One region of the Roseateles aquae genome, then DNA from elsewhere that is predicted to be linked to it. Evidence: riboswitches for the same ligand, from Rfam matches in the RefSeq annotation. Region 1 holds a riboswitch; the other holds the start of a gene.
What was found. Region 1 has a riboswitch for glycine ahead of gcvT (glycine cleavage system aminomethyltransferase GcvT). Riboswitches for the same ligand answer to the same signal wherever they lie in the genome.

Region 1 (6,191 bases):
TTGATGGCCAGCAGCACATCGCCGGGGCGCACACCGGCCTTGGCGGCGGCACCGCCGGCCTCTTCAACAATCAGCCCCTCGCGGACACCGGCCTCACGCCGCTCGTCCTGCTGCAGCGGGCGCAGCGCCAGGCCCAGCTTGCCTTGCGGTGCGGCGGCCTCGTCGCTGCTGGCCACTTGTGCAGCCTTCTCGCTGGCGTCACCGAGCTTGGCATTCAGCACCTCCAGCTTGCCATTGCGCCAGACCTCCAGCCGGGCCGATTCGCCCGGGACGGACTGGCCGAGCAGCGCTGGCAGATCACGGCTGGCGACGATGGGCTGATCACGGAACTTCAGGATGACGTCGCCAGAGCGCAGGCCGGCCTTGGCGCCGGGGCTGCCATCCTCGATGCTGGCCACCAGCGCGCCGGCCGGTCGATCGAGCTTGAAGGAATCGGCCATGGCCTGGTCAACGTCCTGGATCACGATGCCCAAGCGCGCATGCTGTGCCTTGCCGCCCTTCTCGATCTGCTGGCGCACGCGGTTGGCCACTTCAATCGGAATCGCGAAAGACAGGCCCTGGTAGCCGCCGCTCTGGCTGTAGATCTGCGAGTTGATGCCGACGACCTCGCCGCGCGCATTGAACAGCGGCCCGCCGGAATTGCCAGGGTTGATGGCCACATCGGTCTGCAGGAAAGGCACAAAGGTTTCCTGACCCAGCGAACGGCCCTTGGCGCTGACGACGCCGGCACTGACGCTGTTCTCAAACCCAAACGGCGAGCCAATGGCCAGCACCCATTCGCCAACGCGCAGATCGCGGGTATTGCCCAGCGCCACCGTCGGCAGTCCCTTGGCCTCGATCTTCAGCACGGCGACATCGGTCTTGGGATCGGAGCCCAGCACCTTGGCCTTGAACTCACGGCGGTCGTTCAGCTTGACGGTGACCTCCTGTGCCTCATGGACCACATGGGCATTGGTCAGGATCACACCGTCTTCGCTGACGATGAAACCCGAGCCCTGGCCGCGCAGCTGCGGGCCGCCTTCGCCGTCGCCATTGGGGCCGCCGGGCATGCCCGGCACGCCAAAGCGGCGGAAGAACTCGAAGAAGGGGTCATTCGGGTCCAGCTGTGGCGCCTGGCGGTTGCCGCGCCGCACGATGGTCGACTTGGCCGTGCCGGAGACGCTGATGTTCACCACCGCAGCGCCTCGGGTGGCCGCGATCTGGGCGAAGTCGGGCAGCACGGTTGGCGCGACCGCAGCAGTGTTGCTCGAGCTGGCCACCGGCGTGCTGGTGGTCGATGCGCTGGCCAGCAGCTGGCTGCTCTCGGCGCTGGCCGTCTCGTTGGAAACGGCACTGCTGCTGTTCGAGGTCTTGATCGCGCTGGCCGTGTGCATGGCACCCGCGCCCCCGGCGGCGCCAAGCACGCCCGCGGCGGCCAAGGCCCAGACCAGACGCCGGGCCGGAATCATTGTTTCGCTATTGAACTTTGCCATGAGGCCTCCTGTTGGAATTCGCCGCAGGCCCCTTGCCTGCGATGGTCGAACTCTCGCGCAGCAGACTTAGACATCACTTAAGCAGCGGCTGAAACGACCTTCATCGGCAGGCGCAGCTCCACCCTCAGCCCGCCGAGCAAGCTGGAGCGATCAAGCCGCAGCCGTGCACCATGTCGCTCGGCGATCGCACGCACGATGGACAGCCCCAAACCGCTGCCGGCCGCGCCGTGTGCACCGGCCTCAGCACTGCGATAAAAGCGATCAAATACCCGTTCGCGCTCAGCCTCGGCGATGCCTGGGCCGCTGTCCTCAACCACCAGTAGCGCCTCGTCGCCGAGCGCCTGCAGGCTCAGGTCGACCCGGCCGCCCTCTGGGCTGTACTTGATCGCGTTGTCCAGCAGATTGCGCAACAGGATGCGCAATGCCTCTGCATGGCCACTCGCCTGCAGCGCATCGCAGCGCCCCAGGCCGACGTCGATATGACGCAGGGCGGCCGCATCGCTGGCCTCGACAACCGCATCGCGGCAAAGCGAGGCCAGATCGACCGTCTGCATGAGCTGCAGCGCCGCGGCGCCGCCACCATCCTCACGCGCCAGCACCAGCAACTGCTCGACCAGGCGGCTGGCCCGCTCAATGCCCTGCCCCAGGCGCTCTACCGCCTGAGCCTGTGTCGCTGAGTCTGTTGCACGCTGCAAGGATTGAAGCTGCAACTGCAATGCGGCCAGCGGCGAGCGCAGCTCATGCGCGGCATCGGCAACGAAATGCTGCTGAGTCTCGAAGGCTTGGCGCACACGGGCCAGCAAGGCATTGAACTCGTCAATCACCGGCTGCACCTCGGCCGGCAGATTCGCGCCCGCCACCGGCGAGAGATCGGCAGCAGCACGGCCGGCCAACTGCTCGCGCACCCGCGCCACCGGCTCCAAGGCATGGCTGACGCCCCACCAGACCACCAGAGCCAAAAGCGGCAGCATCAGCGCAATCGGCGCGATGGTGCGCCAGGCCAGCTGCCCCGCCATGCGCTGGCGCACGGCAATGTCCTGTGCCACCTGGACGACCTGGTAACGGGTCTGGAAGGAAAAGACGCGAAAGCGCCGGCCATTGGAGCGCTGCTCGGAAAAGCCCAGCACCGCGCGCTGCGGCAGCCAGGCCTCGCCCGGCGAGCGAAACAGCGGCGAGCCGTCGAGCGCCCAGACCTGGACCTGAAAATCAAAGCTCTGTTCTTCGCCCAGCGGCAGCGAGACGGTGCCGCTGCCCACGGTGCCGCGCAGCGACAGCGCCATCTGCTGCATCTGATAGTCGAAGATCTCGTCGGTTTCGCGCAGCGCGGTGTTGTAGGCGCTCAAACCCTGCAGCAGCGCCGCCGCGCTGACGGCGAGCAGCAAGAACATCAGCAGCCGATAGCGCAGCGAACGCGGCACCAGCAGGGCCGCCGCACGCTGCCAGGCGCTGGCGGCTGGCGTGGGGTCAGGTCTTGCCTCACTCATTCCTTGGGCACCCGGTAGCCAACGCCACGCACGTTTTGAATCAGCCCGGCGCCCAGCTTCTTGCGCAGGCCGTGGATATAGACCTCGACTGCATTGCTGGAGATCTCGTCCTTCCAGCTGTAGAGCTTTTCTTCCAGCTGCTGGCGCGACAGCACCATGCCGGGCCGGGCCAGCAGCGGCTCCAGCACCGCCCATTCGCGGGCCGAGAGGCTGACCGGCTGCCCGTCCAGCAGCACCTCGCGTGTGGCAGGATTGATGCTGACGCCCTTGTGTTCGTAGACCGGCTCGGCGCGCCCACTGGCACGGCGCAGCAGTGCGCGGATGCGGGCCAGCAGTTCATGCAGCTCGAAGGGCTTGAGCACATAGTCGTCAGCTCCGGCGTCCAGCCCGGCGATGCGTTGCTCCAGCGCATCGCGTGCCGTGGCGATCAGCACCGGCATCGTCTGTTTGCGCGCCCGCAGCGCCCGCAGCACGCTCATGCCGTCGCGGCGTGGCAGGCCGAGGTCCAAGAGCACCAGGTCATAGCTCTGGCTCAGCAAGGCGGTGTCGGCCAACTCGCCATCGCGCACCCAGTCGACCGCATACCCCTCTGCACGCAGCAACTCGAGCAGTTGCTCGCCAATCATCGCGTCGTCTTCCACCAGCAGCAGTCGCATGCGCAGCGTCGCCTTTCAGTGAGCAAAGGGGCAATTGTCCACGGCGTCGCCAGGCCCGCGCTTAGCCGAAACTTAAAAGCTGCTTCAGCCGCGGGCAAACCATGGCTACAATCCGCCCCGTCAGGAGAGAGCTCTCTAGCGAGAGCCGCCGAAGGCGCAGAGGCACAGGAAGATCCCACGCTTCGAACGCTCAGGCAAAAGGACTGACAAGACGCCCCCACCAGGGCGTTCCTCACTGGAGAGAGGCGGGCCTCGTAGCCCGTCCACCGAAGGGGCAAGCTGCTGGCAATACGCCAGCGGTCAATCTCTCAGGTACCAAGGACAGCGAGGGCAGCTTCCCCCACCCCGGGTTCAGATTTGGGGTGGGCTTCAAGAATGCCCTCGGAGATTGCCTTGTCCGCCGAACTCAAGACCACCCCCCTGCACGCATTGCACATCGAACTGGGCGCCAAGATGGTGCCTTTCGGCGGCTACGACATGCCGGTGCAGTACAAGGACGGCATCCTCGCCGAACACAAGCACACCCGCACGGCCGCCGGCCTGTTCGACGTTTCTCACATGGGCCAGCTGCGCCTGGTCGGCGCCGACGCCGGCGCTGCGCTCGAATCCATCGTGCCGGTCGATGTGATCGACCTGCCCGTCTTCAAGCAACGCTACGCCCTGTTCACCAATGAACAAGGCGGCATCCTCGACGACCTGATGCTGTGCCGCCGGCCGGACGACATCTTTGTTGTCGTCAACGCCGCCTGCAAGGAACAGGACACCGCCCATCTGCAGGCCAAGATCGGCAGCCGCTGCGAAGTGATCAGCCTGCCCGAGCGCGCCCTGCTGGCACTGCAAGGCCCTGAGGCCGTGACCGCCCTGTCGCGCCTGAACCCGGATGTGGCCAAGCTGACCTTCATGACCGGCGGCTACTTCAATCTGGACGGCATCGAGACCTTCCTGACCCGCTCCGGCTATACCGGCGAAGACGGTTTCGAGATCTCGGTACATAACGACCAGGCCGTCGAGCTGGCGCGCAAGCTGCTGGCCCAGCCGGAGGTCAAGCCCATCGGCCTCGGCGCCCGCGACACGCTGCGCCTGGAAGCCGGCCTCTGCCTCTACGGCCACGACATCAACACCGAGACCACGCCGGTCGAGGGCGCGCTGACCTGGGCGATCCAGAAGGTGCGTCGCGCTGGTGGCGCCCGTGCGGGTGGCTACCCCGGCGCTGCGGTGATCGATGCACAGCTGGCCAATGGCGCGGCGAAGAAGCGCGTCGGCCTGATCTCGACCGAGCGCATGCCGGTTCGTGAAGGCGCCAAGGTGATCGATGCTGACGGCAATGAAATCGGCGTCGTCACCAGCGGTTCGCTGGGCCCGACGGTCGGCCAGCCGGTCGCCCTGGCCTATCTGGCTGCCAGCCATGTCGCCGTCGGCACCGCGGTCTTCGCCCTGGTGCGCGACAAGCGTGTGGCGATGACCGTGGCCCCGACCCCGTTTGCGCCGCACCGCTATTTCCGCGGCTGATCTCCAGCCGGGCCTGCTCGCAGGCCCTCTCGTTTTCCCTGATCTTTTCTCCCGACCTCCCTGCTGATTCACGGAGCACACCATGAGCATCAAGTACACGCCCGACCACGAGTGGGTCCAAATCAACGCCGATGGCAGCGCCACCGTGGGCATCACCGTCCATGCCCAGGACGCCCTGGGCGATGTGGTCTATGTGGACCTGCCCGAAGTCGGCAAGAGCTACGCCGAGAAGGAAGTGGCCGGTGTTGTCGAGTCGGTCAAGGCCGCGGCTGACGTCTACATGCCTGTCGATGGCGAGATCACCGAAGTCAACGAAGCGCTGCGCGATGACCCCTCGCTGGCCAACAGCGACCCGCTGGCCGCCGGCTGGTTCTTCAAGGTCAAGCTGAGCAATCCCGCCCAACTTGACGCGCTGATGGACAGCACCGCTTACGACGAGCTGGTGAAGAACAGCTGATCGGCTGTTGATGAAGACAACGGGCACTTGGTGCCCGTTCTTGCATCGGAACGGCCGGGAACACCGGCCGCCGCTGCAAGCGCGATGAATGAACGATTGATGCTCTGACGAGCCGGTATCGGGCCACAAGCCCGCCATGCCAGAAGGATTGCCCCATGTTGATGTCTGCCCTGAAGCCGCTCGGCGAACTCGAAAACGCCGCTGAATTTCACGCCCGCCACATCGGCCCCGATGCCGCCGACGAAGCCGCGATGCTGTCGGTCATCGGCGCGGCCTCGCGCCGTGCGCTGATCGAGTCCATCGTGCCGGCCAGCATCAAGCGCTCGCAGGGCATGCAGCTGCCGCCGGTGGCGTCTGAAGCTCAGGCGCTGGCCGAGCTGAAAGCCGTGGCCGCGCAGAACAAGGTGCTGAAGAGCTATATCGGCCAGGGCTATTACGACACCCTGACCCCTGGCGTCATCCTGCGCAACATCCTCGAGAACCCCGCCTGGTACACCGCCTACACGCCCTACCAGGCCGAGATCTCGCAAGGCCGGATGGAGGCCCTGGTCAACTTCCAGACCATGGTCACCGACCTGACCGGCATGGCCATCGCCAATGCCTCGATGCTCGA
Region 2 (6,191 bases), on a different contig from region 1:
CATCACCGCGGTCATGGCCTTGCCATTGGATCCGAGGTGCCAGACATCGTCGATCTGCACCGGATCGGCCGAGCCGCTGGCGCGCCGGCCCAGCACGGCAAGCTCGCTCACCAGCCCCTTGCGTATCAGCACCGCGCCCATGGCGGGCAGCTGGTATTCCGCCATGGCGGCCTGCAGTGAGGCGTCCAGGGAGGGAGCGGCAGGCTGGGCGGAAGCAGCGGACTTTGCAGTCTCGGCGGCCACTTCGCCAGCCCAAACCGTGGTCGTCGCCATTCCCACACACAGGAGGGCAGCACGCGCGGCCAGGGTCATGCTCGTTAGGTTTTTCATCTTGGTGAGAGTCGGTTTCAAGGGGAAGGGCTGGGCAGTGTCGCCAGGCGCAGGCGTCCAGGCCGAGACAGAGCGACGCAGCGCCCAAGCGTCGGCATGAGCTGCCTCGGCGGGCGACGCGCCGTGGGCTAGCCGGCCTCGCGACCGCGCCCTTGGGCGACCGTTTCAAACAGGCCCATCAACCAGCACATGGGGCAACCGCGCAGCAGCACGACGGCGCCAACGCCCGCAAGCGCAGACCAAAAGACGCCATGGCTGCCCAGGTAAATGGCCGCGAACATCAAACCCAAGGCGGCGGCACCGCGCAGGAGATGAAGCGACACTGAACTGCTGCAAAACATGATGGATACCTGCTGAAGAGTGGATCACTCCGACCCAGGGAAGGTCTGCATAAGTCGGCGTGGGCCGTGGTTGGGAGAACTGGGGCGGCCACGTAGGCGCGCTGCGAAGGTCGGGCTGGTGGCCCGACAGCCGAGCAGCGCAACGCCCGTGGGGGCCCCATTTCTCCCAACCCGCAGGGCAAGCACCAGCCAAACCCTGCCGGTGTTGCGAGCCTTGCGCAGGCCACCAGCCTGAGCTGCGGCTCGCGCCTAGGCAGGCCTTGGCCGGTGCTTGCCACGGCCCACGCCGACTTATGCAGACCTTCCCTAGAGGCACAGCGGGTGCAAAAGGGTTCATCTTTTTGCGCAGGTCTCCAAGAAAATCGCGCCCGCGTTCAATTGCCCGCGTTCAACTGCCCGACCAACGCCAGCAAGCCGCCACGGCCCACCTGCGCGAATTCAGGATGCTCTGGCGCCTCGCTCACCCGCACGGCCAGGCCGTCGTCAAAGCACTGCGGCATCTCACGGCAAGCCAGCACAGCAAGCACCTAGCCTTTCACGGGCATCATGGTGACTCCAAGGTGAGGCGCACACGCTAGGACTCTCACCGGCCTTCAATCTTGACGTTTGCATCGAAGAGTCCCTGCTGAAGGGTGTCTCGGATTTGTGCAAGGAAACGGGTTTCTTCAACGCTGATCCTTGGAGGGCTCATGGCTCCACGGACTCTGGTACGCCGTCCTTGAGCCAATAGCCGCTGGCCAGCAGCTGTTCGCGGACCTGGGCACGAGCTCGGTGCAAGCGGCTTTTCACCGCCTCCAGGCTGAGCCCGAGTTGCGCGGCCACCTCAGGCGCCGTCAGTTCATGCACATCGCGCAAGATCAGCACCTCGCGGTACGGCGGCGTCAGACGCTCCATGGCACGCACCAGGTCCATACGCAGATCGGTCGGCAACTCCGGCGCCTGAGGCATGTCTTGCGGCGCCAATTCGTCCAGGTCTTCGGCCTTGCTGCGCAGGCGCAGCAGGCGGTAGCACTCGCGCTCGACGATGCGAAACATCCAGGTCGCGAACGTCGCCACGGTGCGCAGCGCGCCGATCTTGCGATAGAGCTGCCAAAGCGCGATCTGCACCGCGTCTTCGGCGTCCTCGGTGCTTGCGCAAGTGCGCCGCGCGAAGCGCTTCAGGTCGGGCTGACAAACGCTGAGCAAGCGCTGCACCGCGCCGGACTCGCCGCGCGTGGCGGCCTCGATCAATTGCGTTTCGGCGCGGATCATGGCTTCACTTCTCCAAGTAGCGCCGGCCAAGCATGGCGCAGGCCGGGCAGAAGCCGACAAAGGCGGTCAGCACCAAAGTGGCGGCGGCGGCCAGAGCCCCATAGCTCGTCAGGCCGGGGCTGAGTGCGCCCTTGAACATGGCGGCACCGATGGCCGCACCGGCGGCAATACGCAGCACGCGTTCCCAAATGGGCAGATTACGCTTGATGAAGAACATGGTGAGAATCCTGTCTGAAAGTGGCTGACACAGACATAGAGTGAGCAAAATTCCAAAAGGATTCAGCGGCGCAGAAATAAATTCCGGCCGCGCACGGCGCACGGGTTTCTACAAGACCCTGCTGCCGCTCAGCGCAGCTGCTTGAGCCAGCGCCGCACCGGTGCGATCAGCGTGTTGCGGCGCTCAACGTCCGGCTGCTCGGCCAGCGCCACATAGAGCGGCCAGAGGAACTCGCGGGCGTTGTGCATCAGCAGCAGCCGTGGCTCGTCCAACGCGGCCGGGCTGCGCAGTGGTGCCAGCGTCTGATCCAGCCAGTCGGCCCAAGCCTGCGCGTCGAGCTCGCTGCGCAGCAAGGCATGCAGCGCCGGCGCGGCCAGGCGCTGACCTTCGCCATAACGGTAGAACTCCGTGCCTCCGCCCAGCACCTGGCTTTGCAGCGCGCGCAGGATCTGGCGCTGCTGTGCAGGCGTCAGCGCCGGGTTCATGCTCAGCTGGTAGAGCAGATCGGCGCCGTGGGCGACACCGTGCCGCCAGCCCTCGGCGGGCGTGAAGCCGCGCCGATCGTTGACGCCGGCCAGATAGCGCGTGGCGGCGTCCAGCAAGGCCTCGCGCTGCGCAGCATCCTGCACCGGCGCCAGCCGGTCGGCACGTGCCAGTTCGGCCAGGCTCAGCGCCGCAAAGGGCTGGCGAAAGCCGCCGGCATCGGCCGGCTCGGCCAGGCTGCGCAGCAACGCGGTGCGCAGCGCCAGTTGGGTGGCGGGCGTCAGCAGGCCGGCACGCAGCCAGGCCGACAGGGTTTCGAACGCGAACTCATCGCGCAACTCGGGTCGGGGATCGGCCAGGCAGTCCAGCAGCGCCAGCGCCGCGGGCTGTAGCGCCTCGCGGGCTTGGGCATCCAGCGCCTGCAACTGTCCCCGGGGCGGAGCGGACTGCGCCACCATGCCGGCCGGCGGACACTCGGCGCGCACCGCGCCCGCCAGCAACAGGCCGAGGCCCGCCAACAAGCCCGCCATCACACCCCAGCGTCGAAACCCTTGCTGCATCGTCCACTCCCGTCACGCCAATGCCGGCATCTTGCCGCCTGCAGCGGCGGCCCCGCCTGCGCGATTTCCCCTGGTGCACAAAGTCATCTCGCCTCATCCCCCCGCGGCGCCGGCCTGCGGCTACACTGGCGGCCGGATTCAGGAGAGTGCGGCCCGCCCCGGCGAGCCGCCGCCGAAGGCGCAAGCTCCCATACTCGCTCAGGCCCCGTACTGGATCCGTCAACAAGCCGAATGCTGGAGAGCGGTGCCGCAAGCTTTTGCAGCACCCGCCGAAGGAGCAAGGCGAGGGGCAGGAGGCCCGTCGCTGAATCTCTCAGGTACAAAGGACAGCGGGAGCGGCGCGCGTCAGGCGCACGCTCTCCCTTGCTCATGGCTTGTCTGTCCATGGCGAAGGCATGCGCCTGCACGACCCACCCTTGGGAGTGCTCCATGCACATCATCGTTCTCGGCGCCGGCGTCACCGGCATCAGCACCGCCTGGTATCTGCGTCAGGCCGGCCACGAGGTCACCGTCATCGATCGCCAGCCGGCGGCCGGGCTGGAAACCAGCTTTGCCAATGGCGGCCAGATCTCCGTCTCGCATGCCGAGCCCTGGGCCAATCCCGGCGCCCCGCTGAAGGTGCTGAAGTGGCTGATGCGCGAAGACGCGCCGCTGCTGTTCCGCCTGCGCGCCGACGCCGCCCAGTGGCGCTGGGGCTTGCAATTCCTGCGTGAATGCACGCCCGGCCGCACCGCCCACAACATCCGCAACATCGTCAGCCTCGGGCTGTACAGCCGCGCCAAGCTGCGCGCGCTGCGCCGCGATCTGGGGCTGGACTACGACCAGCGCACGCAGGGCATCCTGCACTTCTACACCAGCGAGGCCGAGTACGAGGCCGCGCAGGAGCCGGCGCGCATCATGCGCGAGCAGGGCTGCGAACTCGATATGAAAACGCCCGACGAATGCGTGGCCATCGAGCCGGCACTGGCGCAATGCCGCGCGCAAATCGTCGGCGGCAGCATGACGCCCAGCGACGAGTCCGGCGACGCGCACAAGTTCACCCAGGCCCTGGCCGCGCGCTGCGCCGCCGCCGGCGTGCGCTTTCGCTACGACACCCGCATCCTCGGGCTGGAACGCGAGGGCGGCGCCATCAGCCGCGTCATCACCGCCAACGCCGATGGCGTCGTCAGCCGCCTGGCGGCCGATCGCTTTGTGCTCTGCATGGGCTCGTTCAGTCGCGCGCTGGCCCGCGACCTGGGCGTCTCGCTGAACATCTATCCGGCCAAGGGCTACTCGGTCACGCTGCCGGTGATTGCGCCCCAGCACAGCTACCAGGTCTCGCTGACCGATGACGAATACAAGCTGGTGTTCTCGCGCCTGGGCGACCGGCTGCGCATTGCCGGCACGGCCGAGCTGAACGGCTACGACACGGCGCTGAACCTGGTGCGCTGCGAGGCCATCGTGCGCCGCACCCGCGAGCTGTTCCCGCAGATGACCGATGGCCAGGGCGCCCAGTTCTGGACCGGGCTGCGGCCGGCCACGCCGTCCAACCTGCCCTATATCGGCCAGAGTGCGGTCGCCAATCTGTACCTGAACACCGGCCATGGCACGCTGGGCTGGACCCACGCCTGCGGTTCGGCCGCGGCGCTGGCCGATCTCGTCGACGGCCGCCGCCCGGAGCTGGACTACGCCTTCACGGCGGCCACGCAGCAGTCGGCCTTGATGCAGCCCAAATTCGCTGCCTGAGCTCCGACGAAAGCGTTGCCTCGGCGCCAATGCCCGGCCGGCCGGGGCCCTTGTGTCCGGCCCCGGCTTCCTCTACGCTGGGCTCAGCACAGCGACAGCAAGGAGCACGCCATGGCCGCACACCCATCGACGCAGAACGAGGGAGGCGCAGCCTCCGGCAGCCCAGGCAGCGCCGTCGGGGCGCATCCAGGGATCGCAGCGATTCGCACGCTGGCCCTGGTCGGCCCCGCCGGCGCTGGCAAGACGACTCTGGCGGAGGCCATGCTGCTGCAGGCCGGCGTGATCAGCCAGGCCGGCTCGGTCGAAAAGGGCAATACCGTCAGCGACCACGAGCTGCTCGAGCGCCGCATGCAGCATTCGCTGCAGACCACGGTGCTGCAGTTCCAGCATCAGGGCCTGCGCCTGCATCTGCTCGACACCCCGGGTGCCGCTGATTTCATCGGTCAGTCGCTGCCCGCGCTCGAGGCGGTGGAAAGCGCGGTGCTGGTGCTCAATGCGCAAAACGGCATCGAGCTGATGGCCAAGCGGATGATGGAAACGGCCGCGGCGCGCGGCCGCACCCGGCTGATCGTGATCAACAAGATCGATGCGCCGGATATCGATCTGGCCGCGCTGCTGGCGCAGATCCAGAGCGTGTTCGGCCGCGAATGCCTGCCACTGAACCTGCCGGCCGAGGGCGGGCGCCGGGTGATCGACTGCTTCTTCAATCGCGAGGGCCAGTCGGACTTCGGCCCGGTCGAGGCGGCGCACCGGGCACTGGTCGAGCAGGTGGTCGAGGTCGACGGCGACTTCGTCGAACGCTATCTGAACGAGGGCGATGTCGACGCCAGCGAGCTGCATGCACCGCTGGAACAGGCGCTGCGCGAAGGCCATCTGATTCCGGTCTGCTTCACCTCGGCCAAGAGCGGCGCCGGCGTGCCCGAGCTGCTCGAGGTGTTCGAGCGCCTGCTGCCCAATCCGCTGGAGGCCAATCCGCAGCAGCTCCTGGAGGGCGAAGGCGCCGACGCCCGGCCGCTGCAGGCCAGCCCCGACGCCGCCGCCCATGTGATCGCGCAGGTCTTCAAGCTCAATGTCGACCCCTATCTGGGCAAGATGGGCGTGATGCGGGTCCACCAGGGCACGCTGCGCAAGAACAGCCAGCTCTTCGTTGGGCATGCGCGCAAGCCGATCCGCGTCAGCCATCTGTTCATGCTGTGCGGCAAGAGCCATGTCGAGGTCGACGAGGCCCTGCCCGGCGACATCTGCGCCATTGCCAAGGTCGACGAACTCCACTACGACGCCGTG

Region 2: another riboswitch for glycine. It lies ahead of RQP53_RS23940 (D-amino acid dehydrogenase); the one in region 1 lies ahead of gcvT (glycine cleavage system aminomethyltransferase GcvT).

What each region holds. Positions count from the first base shown of each region.
Region 1 covers NZ_JAVXZY010000001.1:143,461-149,651, forward strand. The annotation lists gene RQP53_RS00645 (Do family serine endopeptidase) at 1-1,472, opposite strand, end outside; gene RQP53_RS00650 (ATP-binding protein) at 1,550-2,956, opposite strand; gene RQP53_RS00655 (response regulator) at 2,953-3,612, opposite strand; glycine riboswitch at 3,724-3,828, shown strand; glycine riboswitch at 3,838-3,947, shown strand; gene gcvT (glycine cleavage system aminomethyltransferase GcvT) at 3,988-5,121, shown strand; gene gcvH (glycine cleavage system protein GcvH) at 5,204-5,578, shown strand; gene gcvP (aminomethyl-transferring glycine dehydrogenase) at 5,734-6,191, shown strand, end outside.
Region 2 covers NZ_JAVXZY010000015.1:10,857-17,047, reverse strand. The annotation lists gene RQP53_RS23970 (serine hydrolase domain-containing protein) at 1-273, opposite strand, end outside; gene RQP53_RS23965 (hypothetical protein) at 459-653, opposite strand; gene RQP53_RS23960 (hypothetical protein) at 1,046-1,189, opposite strand; gene RQP53_RS23955 (RNA polymerase sigma factor) at 1,359-1,922, opposite strand; gene RQP53_RS23950 (YgaP-like transmembrane domain) at 1,927-2,139, opposite strand; gene RQP53_RS23945 (DUF2785 domain-containing protein) at 2,268-3,182, opposite strand; glycine riboswitch at 3,312-3,405, shown strand; glycine riboswitch at 3,407-3,522, shown strand; gene RQP53_RS23940 (D-amino acid dehydrogenase) at 3,612-4,907, shown strand; gene fusA (elongation factor G) at 5,019-6,191, shown strand, end outside.